One region of the Geobacillus sp. FSL W8-0026 genome, then DNA from elsewhere that is predicted to be linked to it. Evidence: predicted binding sites of a transcription regulator. Region 1 holds the regulator's gene; each other region holds the start of a gene.
What was found. Region 1 encodes Rex, which represses fermentation and respiration genes when NADH is low (regulators of the CRP and FNR family bind a similar motif). Its sites were predicted from a motif close to TTGTGAAATATTTCACAA; they were not measured.

Region 1 (6,616 bases):
ATTGAAGAGGCGATGCAGCAGGCGAAAGTGTCATTTTCCGACCTTCAGGCTATCGCTGTGACAGCGGGGCCAGGGCTTGTCGGGGCGCTTCTTGTCGGAGTGAACGCGGCGAAAGCGTTGGCGTTTGCTCACGGCATTCCGCTTGTCGGCGTGCATCATATCGCTGGGCATATTTATGCCAATCAGCTCGTGTCGGAAATGAAATTTCCGCTCTTGGCTCTGGTCGTTTCCGGAGGGCATACAGAGCTCGTTTACATGGAAGAACACGTCAAATTCAAGGTGATTGGTGAAACGCGAGATGACGCCGCCGGTGAGGCGTATGACAAGGTGGCTCGCGCTTTGGGGCTTCCGTATCCGGGAGGGCCGCACATTGACCGGTTGGCCCAAGAAGGAGAGCCGACCATTGACTTGCCGCGGGCATGGCTTGAGGAAGGATCGTATGATTTCAGTTTCAGCGGCTTAAAATCGGCGGTGTTGAATACGCTTCATCGTGCTAAACAGCGCGGCGAGGAGATCGATCCGAAGCAGATGGCAGCCAGTTTTCAAGCCAGCGTAGTTGAAGTGTTGACGACAAAGACTTTACAAGCAGCCAAACAATATCGCGTCCGGCAAGTGTTGCTCGCTGGTGGAGTGGCGGCCAACCGCGGGTTGCGGACTGCATTAGGGGAGCGAATGAGGCAGGAGCTCCCCGGTGTGGAGCTGGTTATTCCACCGTTATCGTTATGTACCGATAATGCGGCGATGATTGCGGCCGCGGGCACGATGTTGTACTGGCAAGGCAGGCGGTCAGATTTGGCGTTGAACGCCGATCCAAGCTTGCCGTTGGCGTAACGTAACGAAGGACAAACCGATGGACACAATCGGCGGTTTTGGCGGCGGGCCAACCGCCGTTTCTTTTTTAGACGGCAAGGGTGGATTGGTGGACAGACTGGTGGTCCGATTTGTGCATAGTTTCATCCACAGGTTGTGGATGATGTGGAAATATGGCGTAAATCGGATGAATATGAGGAAAATAATACACAGCGATGTTGAACAAAATCGAACTGTTTTTTGTGGATAATGTGGAAAAGTTGGTGAATAACCTATATTTCACTGGATGGATTGTGGATTTCTTTGTGGATAATGTGACTAATTGAAACCGCCCACCGAAATAACCGGCGGGCGGTTGGTTATGGTGAGTCATAAAGCTGCTCCCATTCGGCCAGCAGTTTTTCCACTTGCTGCTTTCGCTCCTCGTTTTCTTGCACAAGCTGTTGTGCTGTTTCGTAGTCGTCATAAACGGACGGATCGCATAGTCGCTGTTCGGCTTGGGCGATTTGCTCTTCAAGCGCGGTGATTTCTGCTTCGATTTCGGCTAGACGGCGTTGACGTTGACGCTGGCGTCTTTTTTCCTCTTTTTCTTGTTCATAAACAGATTTCGCCGACTCGTTGCTGCTCGGAACGATTGGGCTGGCATCCAAACGGGCTAACTCACGCATTTCTTCTTTTTTGGCGATATAGTAGTCATAGTCTCCCAAATATTCGCTAAGGCCGTCGCTTGACAGCTCGAGCACCTTCGTAGCGATGCGGTTGATGAAATAGCGGTCGTGGGAGACGAACAAAATGGTGCCTGGATAGTCGATCAATGCCTGTTCGAGCACTTGTTTGCTGTCGAGGTCTAAATGGTTGGTCGGCTCGTCCAGAATGAGAAAATTGGCCTGTTGGAGCATCAGCTTCGCGAGCGCCAAGCGCGCCTTTTCCCCGCCGCTCAACGCTGAGATCGGTTTTAAAACGTCATCGCCCGAAAACAGGAAGTTGCCGAGTATCGTTCGGATTTCTTTTTCTGTTTTAAGGGGGTAAGCATCCCATAATTCGTCAATGACTCGTTTATTGGACGACAGGTCGGCTTGATCTTGATCATAATATCCGATTTGGACGTTCGTGCCGTAGCGCAAATGTCCGGCCTGAATGGGAAGCTGCCCGGCGATGGCTTTCAACAGTGTAGATTTGCCGATGCCGTTTGGACCGACCAACGCGACGCTTTCGCCGCGGGCGATGCGGAAGCTGATATGACGAATGACCGGCTCGTTCCGGTAACCGACGGCCACGTCTTCAGCGATGAGCACTTGTTGACCGCTTGGTCGTTCGATCGTGAAAGAAAATGATGCCGATTTTTCCTCTCCGACAGGCCGTTCCATTCGCTCCATTTTCTCCAGCTGTTTTCGCCGGCTTTGCGCCCGCTTGGCCGTCGAGGCGCGGGCGATGTTGCGCTGAATAAACTCTTGCAATCGGGCGATTTCTTCCTGTTGTTTTTCATATCGCTGTAGCTCTTGCTCATATTGCTGCGCTTTCAGTTCCAGATAGCGGCTGTAGTTGCCATTGTACGTCCGCAGCTTGGCGTTGGACAGCTCGTACACGTGATTGGCAACTTTGTCGAGAAAGTATCGGTCATGGGAGACGAGCAAGAGGGCGCCCGGATATGCCTGCAAATACTGTTCCAGCCAAGCGAGTGTGTCCAAGTCTAAATGGTTGGTCGGTTCGTCTAAAATCAGCAAATCCGGCTTGGACAACAGCAGCTTTCCGAGAGCGAGCCGTGTTCGCTGTCCGCCGCTTAACGAAGAGACCGGTGTTGTTTGATAATCGTATGAAGAAAATTGCAATCCGTGCAAGACGGAACGAATGTCGGCCTCATATTGATAGCCGCCTTGTTCCTTATACTGCTCTTGCAGTTCATCGTACATTTTCAGCGTTTTTTCATAGCGGACGGGATCGGCGAGCACATCGGGATCGCCAAGCTGAGAGCCGAGCGCGGCCAGCTGTTGTTCCATCGCTTGAAGCGGTGCGAACACGTCGAGCATTTCCTCCCAAATGGAGCGTGATGATTCCAACCCGCTCTGTTGTGCCAAATAGCCGATTTTGAGATGGTTTGGCTTGATGATTTCACCGCTGTCAAAAGATAGTTCGCCGGCGATGATTTTTAATAATGTCGATTTTCCCGCTCCGTTTCGGCCGACAAGGGCGATGCGGTCGCGGGACTGTATTTCTAGTTTAATATTCGATAAAATAAGGTCAGCGCCAAAATATTTCGTGAGTCCACGCACTTGCAAAATCATCATGTCGGTTCACCTCTCGGAATAGTTTAACGTATGTTGCTCAGACGGTCAAAGACAGAAGGAGAAAAATCATGTATAGTGTAGACATGGAGGAGATGGCTTTGTCATCGTTTACCCATTTTAATGAAGAGGGACGCGCGAAGATGGTCGATATCACGGACAAAGAAGAGACGGTCAGGGTCGCGGTGGCGCGAACGAGCGTCACTGTCAGCCAAGAAATTTATGAAAAAATCAAAGGCCGTGACATTAAAAAAGGGGATGTGCTGGCCGTCGCCCAAGTGGCAGGGGTCATGGCGGCCAAAAAAACGGCTGACCTGATCCCGATGTGCCACCCGCTGATGCTAAAGAGCGTCGATTTCACGTTTTCTTGGGAGCATGAAGAAACCGAGCCTCGTCTTGTCATTACAGCGACCGTGAAAACGAAAGGGAGCACGGGGGTGGAAATGGAAGCGCTGACGGCCGTTTCGGTTTGTGCGTTGACGGTATACGACATGTGTAAGGCGCTCGACAAAGGGATGACGATCGGTCCGACGTATTTGGTCGAAAAAACGGGCGGGAAATCCGGCCATTATCGACGGAAAACCGATTAGCTAGGGGATGAGACAATGAGCAATGAACAACCGAAAATTCCGCAAGCGACGGCTAAGCGGCTGCCGCTTTATTACCGATTTTTAAAGAACTTGCATGCATCAGGAAAGCAGCGCGTCTCTTCCGCTGAGCTGAGCGAGGCGGTGAAAGTCGATCCAGCGACGATCCGCCGCGATTTTTCGTATTTTGGCGCGCTCGGCAAAAAAGGATACGGGTATAATGTCCATTATTTGTTGTCGTTTTTTCGCCAGACGTTGGAAGAGGATGAAGTGACTGAAGTGGCGCTGTTTGGAGTCGGCAATTTAGGCACCGCTTTTTTAAACTATAATTTTTCGAAAAACAATAACACGAAAATTGTGATGGCGTTCGATGTTGATGAGCAAAAAGTAGGAACGACAGTCGGCGGCGTGCCCGTCTATCATCTCGATGAGCTGGAAGAACGGCTGCGCGGCGACATTCCGGTCGCTATTTTAACCGTGCCGGCCTCCGCGGCTCAGGCGTTGACCGATCGCCTTGTCGCCCAAGGGATTAAAGGAATTTTAAACTTTACTCCGGCGCGGCTGAACGTGCCTGACCATATTCGCGTTCACCACATCGATTTGGCCATTGAGCTGCAATCGCTTGTGTACTTTTTGAAAAACTATCCATCGCCATCGGCAAAAGGAGAGAATCATTCATGAAATATGTATTGCTGGCTGTTTTGATTTTGCTGTTGTTTGGCACGAAAAAGCTGCCGGAACTAGGGCGTTCGTTTGGCGAGTCGCTGCGCGAGTTCAAAGACGCCACCAAGGGTCTTGCGGATGAGGACGAAACGAAAACCGACCGGTGATAAGGCGGGATGAGGAACTATGAATGACAAAGAGATGTCAGTGTATGAACACCTCGGTGAACTGCGAAAGCGGCTGATCATTGTGCTCGTTTTTTTCGCCGCGGCGTTGGCGGCGAGCTTCTTTTTCGTCGATGATGTCATTATCTATTTGCAACGAACGGCTGAGACAAAGCAGCTGACCATGAACGCCTTTCGCCTGACCGATCCGATCAAAGTATACTTTCAGTTTGCTTTTGTCATTGCCGCCGTGCTGACGTCTCCGGTGCTGCTGTATCAAATTTGGGCGTTTGTCAGCCCCGGTCTGTATGAAAAAGAGCGGAAGGTAACGCTAAGCTATATTCCGGCATCGATTGTTCTTTTTTTGGGCGGTGTCAGCTTTGCCTATTTCGTTTTGTTTCCATTTGTCGTTCGATTTATGAACCAGCTGGCTGAACAGCTGGGGGTCCAGCAAATGATCGGCATTAACGAATATTTCCAGTTTATGCTTCAGCTTGTGCTGCCGTTTGGCGTTGTGTTTCAGCTGCCGATCGTGGTGCTGTTTTTCACCCGCTTAGGGCTTATCACGCCGCAGTTTCTTGTTCGCGTTCGCAAGTATGCGTATTTGGTGCTGTTAATTATCGCGGCGATTATCACGCCGCCCGATGTGTTGTCGCAAGTGATCGTCATGATTCCGCTTACGCTTTTGTATGAAGGGAGCATTTGGATCGCAAAAATCGGCTACCGGAAGGCGCGATCAGCGGCGGAACAAGGAGACAACGAGTAAAGCGGCGCACGGCCAAAGCGATTTTTAAACAAAAAATTCCATGGACAGCGTCCACTCGGGGGGAAAATCTCGCGCCGGTCCGGCATTTTCACGGGAAAGATCCATGGGCAAGCTGTGATCTGCCCTCCACTTGGAGGGTGAAAATCTCGCGCCGGTCCGGCATTTTCATGGGAAAGATCCATGGGCGGTGTGATCTGCCCCCACCCGGGGATGCAAATCCGTGTCAGGCCGGCATTTTCACGGGAAAGGTCCATGGGCAAGCTTGTGATCTGCCCTCCAGACGGGGATGAAAATCGCCGCTTGCCGACGGGGATGTTCGCGGGAAACAGATCGAGGGAGCACGGATGGGCATATCATAAAAAAAGGTGTCCCGATCGTACGTTTGGGGCACCTTCTTTATCGCTTCGGGGTAAAAAGCAGACGAAAGGCGGTTCCGAAATCAAAAGCCGCCAACGCCGCCAAGGCGATGGTCGAAACGTTCCAAATCGTTTCATGCGCGCTTTGGATCGCCAAATACGTAAACAGCAAACCTAGAAGGAAATAGGGCAATGAGAAGAGTCGAGGGTGGCGCGTCATAACCATACCCCCCAAATCGTCAGCGGCAATTCCGGCTGGCGCATCATTTTTTCCATTTCATCAGCCAGTAGCATCTGCACAACGACAACGAACGTGTTCATCGCCACATGGGCGAACATCGGCACGAAAATGCGGCCGGTTTTCGCATATAAAAAGGCGAACGTCAGACCGATCGCTGTATACAAAAGCAAATGCTCCAGCTCCATATGGGCGATGGCGAAAAGAAGCGAGCTTGCGAGCGCGGCCGGCCAAAAGCGGTATTTTTCATAAAGCGATCCAAAAATGATTTTGCGGAAAACGAGTTCTTCCAAAATCGGGCCGATGGCCGAAGCAACAATGACTAGCAGCGGTGTCAAGCGAATGATCTCAATGATTTGTCTTGTGTTCTCCGATCCTGGTTCAATGCCGAGCAGCCGCCATTCGATATTGACGGCGATGCTTTGGGCGACAAGCGCCAAAAATACGCCTAAAAATGCCCACATCCACGATGAAGCGAGCGGCATCTGCCGCATGTTTCGCTCAGGGCGGGCGCGGCGAAGCAGCCATAAAATAATGACAAACGCTGTCAAAAAGCTGATGACCGCCCAATATCCAGAAGCGATTTTTGTAGCTTCGCTGGGGGTTTTCGCGCTTGACCCGACGCCGAGGGCGCATAGAAGCGGCACGCCGGCAAAAGCGGACAGCTGCATGGCAATATAGGTGATCAGCACGTACCAGTCATGACGTTTCAAGTTTTCTTACCCCTTTATTCAAAATATATCCGTATTG
Region 2 (6,616 bases), 1.1 Mb from region 1:
GAACTCTCCGTACGATAAAAACTGTGAGAAAGTTACAGCAGGTATTCGCATATGTTCGTTAGAAGAGCTATAATGAATGATTCCTAATTTCTGTTCAAAATACACGATAAAAACGAACGGAAGAAAAATGAGCAAAAATATGACAAGCCCTGTTAGCAGAGCATTGATCAACCCTTTGCTAATTATGTAAGTATGCAATGGAACTCTAGTACGGGTATACGTAATAAACTTGTTTCTTTGTTCCTGTAAAAAAGAAGGTAAATAAATGATGATAGCGATAACAGGAAAGAGCAACGGAATAATACCTGACACTGTTTCATGAAATACTTCGATAGGTTTATAAAACTGGTACCCGTCTTTCACCATATAAAACCTAGCTGTTGGCAGCAAAACAATCAGACCTAGCCAAAACAATATATTTTTTTTTGTAAGTGCCCTTTTTAATTCGACCATCAATTGATGATGTAACATGTTTTTCACTCCCTAGTCCCTGCTTGTACTACTCCACCGAACACCAATAAACCGACCGATAAACTGGATAAAGCTAATTTCTTTTTCAAATTCAACTACCTCCTATAATACTTCTATAATTATACATACTATTTTTTTTTATTTTCAAGAGAATTCTTACATAAAAATGAGAAGGATATTTGGTATCCATTGTCGAAGGAAGTTTTGGCATCCAAGGAGTTGCGGCATCATGAGCGTTCAAATCCGTTGCTAATAGAATTTTGTTCACGGATGCAAGCTTTTGTAGGGTTATCGATCTATCTGGAGTCCCGTCAATCCGCAATGCTAAACTTGAGCCAGCGACGTTGGACGGCTGCTCACTGGAGAGTATGGTTATCTCAATGATGACCGTAAATAACAGGAACAGCAAAATTCCTTCCCTAATCTGCATTTCATAAAAAACAGCAAGATATGAATGATCAACTTTTGACAATAGCAGGCTCCGGAAAGGGGAGTGTGATGAAACAAACGATTGCTGGAGTGGTGCTGGCCGGCGGCCAGTCGCGCCGGTTCGGGCGGCCAAAGGCGTTCGCGTTGCATCAAGGCGCGCCGTTTTTCGCTTGGTCTGTCGCCGCGCTGGCTCCGATCGCCGATGAGTTGTATCTCATTAGCCATCCGGCGCTTGTCGGCGAGTTTCGTCGGCGAACGGACATCCCGGTGCTGCTCGATGTGGAGCGTTACCGCGGTTTTGGGCCGCTTGCCGGCATTTACACCGCCATGGAACAGAGCCGATCCGATTGGGTGTTCATTCTGCCGTGCGACATGCCGTATATGAATAAGGACGTAACGGAACGGCTCGCCGCCTATGCCGATCCGTCCTTTGACGCCGTCGTCCCGCTCCATGACGGCCGCCCGGAGCCATTGGTTGCCCTATACCACCGGCGGCTTCGCCCGCTGATCGCCAAGCTGCTTGATGCCGGTGAACGACGGATGGGTTCGCTTCTTGACGGCGCCCGCGTCCGCTATGTTGACGCCCAACCGCTTGCCGCCGATGAAACCGTATGGCGCAATGTCAATACCGAGGAAGAGTATCGATAAGATGGGAGGATCCATCTTTTGCTGATCGGAAGAGCGATCCTTGACCACCCGGCTCTTCACCACCCAATGTACTTGATACAGAAAGACGCTCATGATGAAAAATGATTTTGCCTGTCCAATAGCGTTCCATCGTCGTCAATAAAAGGTCAATGCTGAAACGGCAACAGTGCGAAAAAAGAGCCGAACGACCTCGGCTCTTTTGCGTTATTGGACTGGAGATTGGTTTTGATCCATTTCCTTCGCCAACTCTGCCACTTCGGCGACAGTCAGCCCCGTTCGTTTCGCGACTTCGTGAATCGGCAGGACGTCAAGCAAGTTTTTCGCGATTTCGATGGCTTTCTGTTTTTCCGCTTGTTTGACCGCTTTCTCTTTTTCCTGTTCTAGATCTTCTACGAGTAAACGAAAAACTTTATTCATTTTCATCCACTCTTTTCTTCTAACCTTATCGTATTTCATAAAGATTGGCAAAGTTTAGGAAAATATTGCTTTTGCCTTTTTTTATATCATTTAGATGAATGAAACTCTCTTCCCTTGGATTGTTGTTAATTAACAAGAAAGACCGCTCTTTGCTAGATGAAATGATTTCTTTTGGAATAGGGATGATAAAATCCTGATCTTTTGGTTGTTCAAACGTATAAGAACGAGATTGTTTTCCTGTTACTCCATATATATTTCCTTCCATATCAAAAAACATGATCTCCTCTACCATGTTGTGGGGACTTTGATCAATTCGAACATACCGTGCTTTATTAGCCTCTTCTACCTCTAAAGGAGTGAAACGATCATTTAACAAAACAACAGATGGCAGACCAAACTTGTTGCTTTTACTGGGTTCCTTCTTAAATATCTTTTGAACATGATCCAATTTTATATGTGATGATATTTCAGAGAAATCATTTTTATTTCTTTTACTCACTAATACCTTCGTTACAGGTATGTTTTCCGTAAAAAATCGTTTTTGATCTTTATCAATTAAAATAGGCAAATACTCACTAAAATCATAATTATTTGATACTTGAACACGAATCGGAATTTTTAAGGATCCGTTTCCTTTCATATGAATATCATAATACGTATATTTTTTGTTGTTAATCAAAAATTCGGTAAATTTTTGATTATGGAAAATAAACAGTCGAAAGTGACGATCTCTATCTTTTAGACTATCAATGATAAAGTTGAACGTGAATTGTTTCATTCCAGATTGTAAAGAAATAATATCAACCGATTCATTATCAATCATCCACTTTTTTTTCAGTTTCGAATCAACTGTAAATGAAGTTGCGGTATCAGGAATAAATCCAAGCTGTTCCTGCGCATTATTGGGTATAATAAAATGCTCATTTTCATGGAAAGAGATAGTATCACTTGTATGCAAGGGTTGTCTCTTTTCTTTTTTTAAAAAATTATTGCATCCTGAAAACAGTAATACAGAAAGCATGATGAGTGCTATAATGAAATAGCTTTTTTTTCGGTTCATTTTGTCATTTTCCACCTTCCGTTTTTCACCTTGATGAAAAAGCTCAAAATGTCAAAGCATTTTGAGCTTTTGGTTTTTTTATTAAAATCTTATACTATCTCCTGTATCAGCCATATAAATATTAGTAGAAGTTGATAATGTGTGATGGGAAGTAGCTCGATATTCCCATCCAGAAGGAATACTTACTGGATAATGAGAAACTGTTGCTGTATCAGTAGTTTTTCCTAACCCAGTATCTTGCTTAGTACCTAGAGAGTTTCCATTAAGCATTAACGTCGTAGTCACTCCATGAGATGAAAGAGTAACTTTACTCGTCGTTTTTCCAACAGCCTTTACTTCACTAACAGGATACGCATTTGGAGAAATTCCTTTAATCGACGAGGATGCCGAAGATTCTGAAACATAAATATACGTGGAGCCTGTCCCTACTGTGGATATAGAGATTGATCCTTGAGCCGTCACTTTTCCGGTTTCTACTACTGCTTTCAAGTTTGCTTCATTGCTATAATGGATGGCATTTTCCTACAATTTTGAAACACTGTCTTTATTCTCTTCTGCAAAAACTCCTCCTGAAGAAAAAGAAATCAAAGAAGCGGACAAGGCTGTGGCAAGTCCGAATTTAAAAAATTTCATTTTCTTCATTTCCTATCCCCCATTTCTCATTTTTTGCAATTTTATTATAAATTATTAAAAATAAACTTTCAACACCAGTGTATGTGCTCATGGATTCCTAGTATCCGTCCTAAGCGCTTATCGAAGCCTGTCTGAACCGCCGTTGGCTGTAGATGTGATGGATATCACATAACGCGTCCAGCCATTGCGGTACAATGGAGGCCAAGGAGGGAATGGGATGCGCGATTTCAATGAAAATCCGTTTATTGTGATTTGGGAATTGACCAGGGCGTGTCAATTAAAATGCCTTCATTGCCGCGCCGAGGCACAATATCACCGCGACCCGCGCGAGTTGACGTTTGAGGAAGGGAAAAAGCTCATTGACGAGATTTACGATATGGATCAGCCGATGCTCGTTTTTACCGGCGGTGATCCGCTCATGCGGCCGGATGTGTACGATTTGGCGAAATATGCGATCGATAAAGGGTTGCGCGTGTCAATGACGCCAAGCGCGACGCCTAACGTGACGAAAGAGGCGATCCGCAAGGCGAAAGAAGTCGGCTTGGCGCGCTGGGCGTTCAGCCTTGACGGACCGAACGCCGAGATTCACGACCATTTCCGCGGCACGAGCGGCTCGTTTGCTTTGACGATCCGTGCGATTCAATACTTGCATGAGCTCGACATTCCCGTGCAAATCAACACCGTCATTTCGCGGTACAACGTTCATGTGCTTGATGAAATGGCGGAATTGGTTGAGAAGCTGAAATGCGTTCTTTGGAGCGTCTTTTTCCTCGTCCCGACCGGAAGAGGAAAAGAATCGGACATGATTTCCCCCGTCGAGCATGAGCGAGTGTTCCGCTGGCTGTATGAGACGAGCAAACGCGTTCCGTTTGACATTAAAACGACGGCCGCCCAGCATTACCGCCGCGTTGTGCTGCAGGCGAAAATGCGCGAAGGAAAAACGGCGAACAACGGCATTCACTACGAAGATGTCTTGAATAAAGGATTAACTGGGCAAGTCGACGGGCTTGGCCGCGCGCCGAGAGGGGTGAATGACGGCAACGGCTTCATCTTTATTTCCCATATTGGCGACGTTTATCCAAGCGGGCTGTTGCCGGTCAAAGCCGGGAACATCCGGGAAACGCCGCTGGCCGACATTTACCGGCATTCGCCGATTTTCCAAGACTTGCGCAATCCGGACAAATACAAAGGAAAATGCGGCGTCTGCGAATTTCGCCACGTGTGCGGCGGCTCGCGTTCACGCGCTTACGCCGTAACGGGCGACTATTTGGAAAGCGAACCGTACTGCATCTATATTCCGAAGGCGCTGCGAAACAAAGGAACAAATTGTTGCTAGGCCAACGATTGATCAACATCACATTTGGATGTTAGGTTGTCTTTCTCTTTTCGAAGGGAGCACCCGCTTTGTTTATGTTTGATTTTGCGCTTGACAAAGAAAGACATTCATTATCCAAGAATGAACGAATTGTCATGGTCACACTTGGGCTGGTTGAGCGCTGACACTCGATTAGCACTACAGGTTAGGTATAAATAATCACTAGACACGTTGTAAAAAATGGTAATAAAACGGTTCATCACCAAAAGATGTACTTGATTTTTACGTTAAAATGTGATAGAGGTCTCTAGACAGACACGCAAAGTAAAACGCTGGATATTTCGATACCCATATCCTCGCCTTTTGATCCATTTTATTTTGTTGTTGATTCCTTCCATTGGACCATTGGAGTAAGAAAAAACGATGCAAGAAAGCACGGCGTCTCTTCGGGTGATGAGTGCCTTGGCAATACGGCGTACGGCGGCACAGTCGCTAAAAAGGTACCGGTCAAACCATTGGGTCAAACGAGTTTCGGCTTGCTTTCTTGTTTGGCTTTTGGATACGTAACGGAAATGTTGAAGGGCTTGATAGACATCACGTAAATAAGCACTTTCTTGGCACCATTGTCGAACTTCCTGTCTCTCTTCTTCTGTTCATTTTTCTGGACGTTGGCTTAACAATCGGCACACGCGGCGAACGCTTCCGTGTTTGGTTCCGCCTTTGGCAAGGGATTTGCGACAACGTTCCAGTGCATCGGTGAATAACTGAATCACATGGAAGTGGTCAAGAACATGGATGGCTTTTGGACATACCTTTTCCATGGCTTTTCTCATGGCAGGAGCCAAGTCGCTGACCACATACTTCACTTTGGAGGCGACGGGTTGAAGCGCCTCCACAATGGCTTCTTTATTTTTTCCAGAAGCAATGGAAAGGACATTCCGAGTCTGTGTGTCCATCACCGCTACTCCGTCATCATGTCCCTTTCGGAAAGCGAATTCATCCACACATACGACGGTAGGATTCGATGTTGGTAAAAGAGCCGGGGTATATTGATAAAACCAGCGTTCTACGGTCGTGTAGGCGAGTGGTAACAAGCGAGCGACTTCTTGAATCGTTTTTCCGATGCATAACTGGGCGACCCAATGTTGAAACGATTCCGTCGCGATACTGTGAGACGGAAGTCCCGGATCAGAAACGGTGAACGTCAGAAAACAGGCTTGGCAACGCCGTCTTTCGATGGGAAGTTCAATCCAAAATAAACCGACCGTATTGGTATAGCCATGAATCCATTGTTTCCGTTTCGATGACATGTTGATGGTTCGTCCGAAGCAAGTCGGGCAGATCGGACAATGAGGAGGGAGGGAACGTTCAAAAATCCATCGTTCTTCCTCTTTTCGTTCTCCTTGAATAAGAAAGCTTGGTAAAGTGATCAAATCTTTGATAAACGGAGATGGCATGCGAAATTTCCTCCATGGTTGATGGTTTGGTTACCTTTACCATACAGGAAATTTCGCATTTTTTGTACCCTTGATCAGAAAACAACTTGATTGTCAAGTACATTTTGTGGTGAAGAGCCAATAAAATCATAATTTACACTATATTAGCTTATGTTACCATTTATACAAAGCATAAGCGGAGAGTGA
Region 3 (6,616 bases), 1.1 Mb from region 1:
CAAACATTGGAGCGGATCGAGGCCAAAACATACCGCGTGCAAGGGTTAACGTGCGCAAATTGCGCCGCCAAGTTTGAGCGCAACGTCAAAGCTTTGCCCGGCGTCAAAGAAGCGAAAGTCAACTTCGGCGCCGCCAAACTCACGGTTTGGGGCGAGGCGACGGTGGAAGAACTGGAACAAGCCGGAGCGTTTGAACGCCTGAAAATTCGCGAAGCACGCGAGCGCACTATCCAGCGGGAGCCGTTTTGGAAGAAGAAAGAGAACCAAAACGTCCTCGTCTCTGCTGTATTGCTTCTGATTGGCATTGTGGCCGATGCGGCGGACAGCGCGGGAATGGCGGTCGCGATGTATTTGGCGGCGATCGCGCTCGGCGGCTATTCCTTGTTTTGGACGGGGCTGCGGAATTTGGCCCGCTGGCAGTTGGACATGAACACGTTAATGACGATCGCCATTCTCGGTGCGGCGGCGATCGGTGAATGGCAAGAGGGAGCGGTCGTTGTCATTTTGTTTGCCATAAGCGAAGCGCTCGAGCGCTACTCGATGGATCGAGCACGGCGGTCGATCGCGTCGCTGCTGGAAATGGCGCCCGCTCAAGCGACGATCCGGCGCGGTGCGGAGGAAGTGACCGTTCCGGTCGAAGACGTTCGCCTCGGAGAGGTCATGATCGTGAAACCAGGGGCGAAAATTCCTTTGGATGGCGTTGTTGTCAATGGGGCGTCCACGGTCAATGAAGCGGCGATGACCGGTGAAAGCATGCCGGCGGAAAAAACGGTCGGCGATGCAGTGTTCGCCGGGACGCTGAACGGGGAAGGATTCCTAGAAGTGCAAGTGACGAAGCGGGCCGATGAAACGATGTTGGCGAAAATGATCGATCTCGTTGAAGAGGCGCAGGCGGAGCGGGCGCCATCACAAGCGTTCATCGATCGGTTTGCCCGCTATTATACACCGTTCATTATGATTGTGGCCCTGCTTATCGCCGTCATTCCACCGCTTGTCGTGGGCGGTAATTGGCTTGATTGGGTGTATCGCGGCCTCGCTGTTCTCGTCATCGGCTGCCCGTGCGCGCTCGTCATCTCGACACCGGTGGCAATTGTCACCGCTCTCGGCCATGCAGCCCGGCGCGGCGTGCTCATCAAAGGCGGGAGATATTTGGAACAAATCGGCCGGCTGCGAGCGGTTGCCTTTGATAAAACCGGGACGTTAACGGAAGGGAAACCGTCCGTAACCGATGTCGTCGTGTATGACGGAAGGCGTGAACGACTGCTGGCGGTGGCGGCGGCCATCGAAAAACGGTCGCAGCACCCGCTCGCTTCCGCCATCGTCCGCTTGGTGGAAGAAGATAGGGAGCCGTTTTTTGACGTGCCGGTAGATGAATTTCAGTCGTTGACGGGTCAAGGGGTGAGGGCGGTCGTCGGAAACGAAACGTACTACATTGGCCGCCCATCCTTGCTCGCCGAGGTGCTCGGCCGTTTGCCGGATGAAGCGGAACAGCGAATCGCCACCTTCCGCCAAGAAGGAAAAACGGTGATGGCGATCGGCACGGCCCGTCGGCTGTTAGGATTGATCGCGGCGGCTGATCGACCGCGGCCGTCCGCCGCGGCGACCGTTGCGGCATTGCGGCGTCTCGGGGTCAAAGAGATCGCCATGGTAACCGGCGACCATAAACAAACCGCCCAAGCCATCGGCCGCCAAGCGGGCGTGTCGGCCATTTGCGCCGGGCTGCTTCCCGAGCAGAAGCTGGCGGCGATCCGCGAGCTGAAACAACGTTATGGCATAACGGCCATGGTCGGCGACGGAGTAAATGACGCCCCCGCTTTGGCTGCAGCCGATATCGGCGTGGCCATGGGCGGAGCGGGGACGGATGCCGCTTTGGAAACGGCGGACGTCGTGCTGATGGCCGACGACTTGCGCCAATTGCCATACACCGTTCGCCTCGGTCGCCGGACGCTTGCGATCATCAAGCAAAACATTGCCTTTGCCTTAGGGTTAAAAGCGTTAGCGCTCATTGCCGCCATCCCCGGCTGGCTCACCCTTTGGCTCGCGGTGTTCGCTGATATGGGCGCCACATTGCTCGTGACCTTCAACAGCATGCGCCTGTTGCGGGTGAAGGAAGAAGGAGATGGGCAGTGAGGACCAACCGGAGTCTCCGGCTTGGCGAACCAGGACAAGAAGAAGCAAAAGACACGGAACGGCTTTCGCTTCCGTGTCTTTTTCGTTTTCTGCTGTTTTCATCCGTTCTCAAGTTGTCACGCGCAGGCATCGCGGCTTACGCTTTCTTCAACTTACGATCGTTAAGGGAAGGTCGATTTTTCCTTTGTCGCTTGCTTTTTCTGTAAAGCGGTTTAGGCAAAATAACCAAGCTGCCGCAGCGCTTCTTCGCTCATTCGCTCCGGCGTCCACGGCGGGTTCCACGTCAATTGGACACGCACGTCGTGGATGCCGTCGATTTGTTCCAACGCCCGCTTGACGCCGCCGGCAATCGAGTCATGAAGCGGGCAGCCGGGGGTTGTGAGCGTCATGAGCACATCGATTTGGCCGTCTTGAATTTGCAAGCGGTAAATCAGCCCTAAGTCGACTACGTTAATGCCAAGCTCCGGGTCAATGACCGTTTTCAGCTGATGAATGGCGAGTTCAAGAATATCCATGTTGATTCCCTCCTTGATTGTCATTTCCAAAAGGCTAGGAAGACGCGATGTTCCAGCACTTGTTCTTAGCCAAAAAGACATGATGCCTGACTGTTTCTCAAACGAGGCGATTGGCTGTCAAAGCGCCCTCATCGATGCGCCGGGCCGCTGGTGGCCGATGTCGTTATTTGCGCAAGACCGCTAAAATCGTGCCGGCAAACAAGATGCTGAGTCCAGCAAATAGCGTTTGGAAGGCGGCAAACAGCGTAGTGTTGGTGAACAAAAGCGCCGCCGCGGCGAGCACCAAGGCAACAGCGAACAGAAGACACTGAACGGTGATCAACCGTTCATTCATCATTTGTTTTAACGTCGGTACATTTTCTTGACCGACTTTTTCACTGTAGCGATGGGTCCACCATAAAAACGGCACGATTTTGAACAAATAGCCGATGATGCTAAACACGATCCAGCCGACAATGAATAGATAAACAATGATGCCAAGCAGCCGTCCGCTGCCGATGACGATGGCGGCGAAGGCGGCAACGTGCAGCCCAAGGCCGATGACGATGGCGGATAACGAAAACCGAAACGGGCGATCGAGCGCTTTTTTCATCCGTTTTTGCAAAATCGCATAGATGTGCCAAGCGAAAAGAGCGAATCCAGCCGCCAGCAAAGAGGAGCCGACCGCTAGCCATGTCTGGCCCGGCAGGAACAGGCTGATCAGCCCCACCGCAATTCCGCTCGTATACAGTGCATAGACGTAGCGCGCCGGCCGCATCGAAAAGCCGTGGGCGAGGGAAAACATCGGCGCCATTTTATACGAAAAGCCCATAATGAGCAGGGTAAACCAGCCGCATAGCCCAAACAGCACATGCAGGCCGAACACCGTTTCATGACTGTTGGCGCCTGTGGCGGCGAAAAAGTGAAAGGCAAGCAACGCCCCGGCGGCGCCCGTCAACAGCAAAAACAACAAGGAAGTCGCGACAAACAGCGTCATGATCGTTTTGTTTTTTTGCTGCTTTAATGTCATCGCCATTTGCCAGACAAACAGCACGATGCCGAACAGCAGAAGCAAGCTAGGGAGGAACGTCTCGTTTGGCGCCAATGCTAAGCTGGCGGCAACGGTGACGATGCCGAGAGCGGTGATCGCAAACTGCCAAAAACCGAGCCGCTCGCTCCAAATCGGTGTCAAAAAGGCGACCGGAACGAGCTGGTACATCGCCCCCATCGCCGCCATTAAGGCGAAGCCGAGCAAGGCCAAATGGGCCGCCGCCCACACGAGCGGCAGTCGGAACGCGCCGCCGCTCATTGCGGGAACAGCCGCCAGCAGCACAAGCTGTGATGCGGCGAACGCCAGCACGGCGAAAATGATAAAGGAAAACGGAAGGCGGATGTCCGTCTCCGTTCCGGTGCGGGCCGGAAACATGGCGCTCATCCTTTCGTAATCCGAATTTCAAAGCTGCCGTCTTCACGCGCGAGCGTCTCGTGCCGGTAGCCAAGCTCGTCAAGCTGCTCGTACAAAAACATCGGTCGGCGATCGTTAATGATCGTTAGCGTCTCGCCAAGGTTCAGCTTAGCGAGGGCAGCGAGCGTCCGCATCATCGGCTGCGGCGGCTCGAGTCCGCGGTTATCGAGGATCATCGGTCATTCCCCCTGCTTCACAAACGTTACTTTCCAATGTTTTTTTTCGATTTGTTCCACTTCGTACGTAAATCCTTTTGCTTTCATAATTGGAAACAACGGCAGCGGCTTGAACGGGGCGTGTAAAATGAACGTATCGCCCGGCTGCAGCGGCTTGATGGCGTTCATAATTTTTTCAAACGGTTCCCGCTTTTGCCGCAAATCTTCGCGTACATCGAGTTCAATCGTTGTGGCCATCCACATTCCCTCCTTTTTGCTATTATGATAATCATTTTCATTATGGAATGTTGTGATATAGCTCACAACTACGCGGTCGGAATACGATATGTCTGCCTCCGGTTCGAAAACGATAGATGGTTTGTTCCGAACGTGCGATGTACAGTCATTTCCTTGCCATCTGACTCTCAATTGAGGATAAGGGTGGCATTCATCCCCATTTTCACGATAAACCGCATGTTAGACAAAAGGGGATTAGAAAAAGATTTCTTGCTCAAGCCCTTCTTGGTCGATCAAATAAAAGCCGTGTTTGTCGACATGGATCAACCCTTTCCGTTTCAGCTGGCTCAACGTCCGGCTGACCGTTTCGCGGGCGGTGCCGATCATATTGGCCAGCTCACGGTTTGTCACATGGGCGGTGAGACGGTGCCACTTCCCTTGTTTGACGGCATTCGTCCGCGTCAGCCGCAGCAAAAGCAGCACGATTTGTTCGTACGTATTATGAAGCACTTGCGCTTCGAGCCGGTTTTGCAAGTCAACAATTTTTTCGCCCATGACGCGAAACAGCTTCATGCATAGCTCAGGGCTGGCCATCAGCACTTGTTCAAAATCATGGATGGAGATCGCGATCAATGTCGCTTCTTCCATCACTTCGGCGTGAGCCGGGTAGGCGCCTTTTAAGAAAAAGCCGGCGTGCGGAAACATTTCCCCTGTCTGCAAAATCGAAACGATTTGTTCTTTTCCGCTTACATCTGTTTTGTAAATTTTCACTGTGCCGGAATGAATGAAATAGACGCGCTCTAACGGGTCGCCTTGCATAAAGACAAACGTCCGCGGCTTGTAGACGCGCACATGGGAAATGGCGACAAGCGAATCGAGCTCGTAATCCGACAGTTCACGAAACAACGGAACGGCTTTTAAGCGGTCTTTCATCCAATGGTGCGCCATGGCGTTCTCTCCCTACATAAAAATGTGACAAAATGATAACAATGGCCAAGCGGGGACTCGATCGGTTCTCTGTTTGAAAACTTGCGTCGTTCAGCACATTCTGCTTTCATTGTATAAATTCCTACACCGAAAAGCTGTGATATAAATCATCGTTGACATTTGTCCCGGCTCACAAACCGCCAAACGATCAGCGCGCTACAATGGGGGCGAACAAACGAGAAGGAGGTTGCCTCACATGGAAGTGAACCGAACGGTCCGCCCTAACATCTGGCCTAGGCGGCAAACGACAAACAGTTTTCTTAAATCAATTCTCATTTTCACTATTTTGATCAGCTTTACCGTGCTGCTTGTCGGCGGGTATTGGATCTTTAAAGAAATGGCGCCAAGGCCGAAAGAGGTGCGCAGTGAAAGCGGCCAAGTGTTGATGACGAAAGAAACGATCGTCGGCGGGCAAGCCGTCTTCCAAAAATACGGATTGATGGATTATGGCACGGTGCTTGGCCATGGATCGTATATGGGGCCGGACTATACGGCGGAAGCGTTGAAAGTGTACACGGAAGGCATGCAAGATTACAAAGCGAAAGAGCGGTATAACAAACCGTTTGCTGATTTAACGGACGATGAGAAGTCGATCATCCGTGAACAAGTGATAAAAGAGATGCGGAAAAACCGTTACAACCCGGTAACCGATGTGCTTGTCCTGACAGATGCGCAAGTCTACGGGTTGGAAAAAGTGCGCGACTATTACCGCGATGTTTTCACCAATGGCGATGGTTGGGGATTGAAAAAAGGATTAATCAAAGAAAGCGACATGCCAAAAGCGGATCGCGCTTGGGTTGCGAATGGCGATCAAATCCGACAGATTGCCGACTTTTTCTTCTGGACCGCCTGGTTGTCGAGTACACCAAGACTTGGCGACGAGATCACATATACGAACAACTGGCCGTACTATGAGGACGCCGGCAATACGATGTCGTTTTCCGCGGTATGGTGGAGCGGTGCGAGCGTCACGATTTTGATTTTGTTTATCGGGATCATTTTGTACGTATTCCATCGCTACCAATTAAGCATGCAAGAAGCGTATGCCGAAGGGAAGTTTCCGACCATCGATTTGCGGCGGCACCCGCTGACTCCGTCGCAAGTGAAAGCAGGCAAATATTTTGTTATCGTGTCAGCGCTCTTTTTCG

Region 2: the regulator Rex is predicted to act here: its motif matches at 3,811-3,828, upstream of NST29_RS13965 (TIGR04053 family radical SAM/SPASM domain-containing protein).
Region 3: the regulator Rex is predicted to act here: its motif matches at 4,553-4,570, upstream of NST29_RS14045 (DUF2249 domain-containing protein).

What each region holds. Positions count from the first base shown of each region.
Region 1 covers NZ_CP150194.1:271,233-277,848, forward strand. The annotation lists gene tsaD (tRNA (adenosine(37)-N6)-threonylcarbamoyltransferase complex transferase subunit TsaD) at 1-831, shown strand, start outside; gene NST29_RS01455 (ABC-F family ATP-binding cassette domain-containing protein) at 1,170-3,095, opposite strand; gene moaC (cyclic pyranopterin monophosphate synthase MoaC) at 3,194-3,682, shown strand; gene NST29_RS01465 (redox-sensing transcriptional repressor Rex) at 3,698-4,360, shown strand; gene tatA (twin-arginine translocase TatA/TatE family subunit) at 4,357-4,509, shown strand; gene tatC (twin-arginine translocase subunit TatC) at 4,529-5,272, shown strand; gene NST29_RS01480 (YdiK family protein) at 5,669-5,848, opposite strand; gene NST29_RS01485 (type II CAAX endopeptidase family protein) at 5,845-6,579, opposite strand.
Region 2 covers NZ_CP150194.1:2,786,846-2,793,461, reverse strand. The annotation lists gene NST29_RS13995 (ABC transporter permease) at 1-471, opposite strand, end outside; gene NST29_RS13990 (hypothetical protein) at 563-943, opposite strand; gene NST29_RS13985 (molybdenum cofactor guanylyltransferase) at 970-1,548, shown strand; partial or broken gene NST29_RS13980 (transcriptional regulator) at 1,753-1,986, opposite strand; gene NST29_RS13975 (hypothetical protein) at 1,991-3,040, opposite strand; gene NST29_RS13970 (hypothetical protein) at 3,107-3,514, opposite strand; gene NST29_RS13965 (TIGR04053 family radical SAM/SPASM domain-containing protein) at 3,876-4,994, shown strand; partial or broken gene NST29_RS13960 (ISL3 family transposase) at 5,261-6,430, opposite strand.
Region 3 covers NZ_CP150194.1:2,802,360-2,808,975, reverse strand. The annotation lists gene NST29_RS14065 (heavy metal translocating P-type ATPase) at 1-2,130, shown strand, start outside; gene NST29_RS14060 (metal-sulfur cluster assembly factor) at 2,343-2,645, opposite strand; gene NST29_RS14055 (hypothetical protein) at 2,809-4,059, opposite strand; gene NST29_RS14050 (DUF2249 domain-containing protein) at 4,056-4,265, opposite strand; gene NST29_RS14045 (DUF2249 domain-containing protein) at 4,269-4,502, opposite strand; gene NST29_RS14040 (Crp/Fnr family transcriptional regulator) at 4,737-5,429, opposite strand; gene NST29_RS14035 (nitric-oxide reductase large subunit) at 5,665-6,616, shown strand, end outside.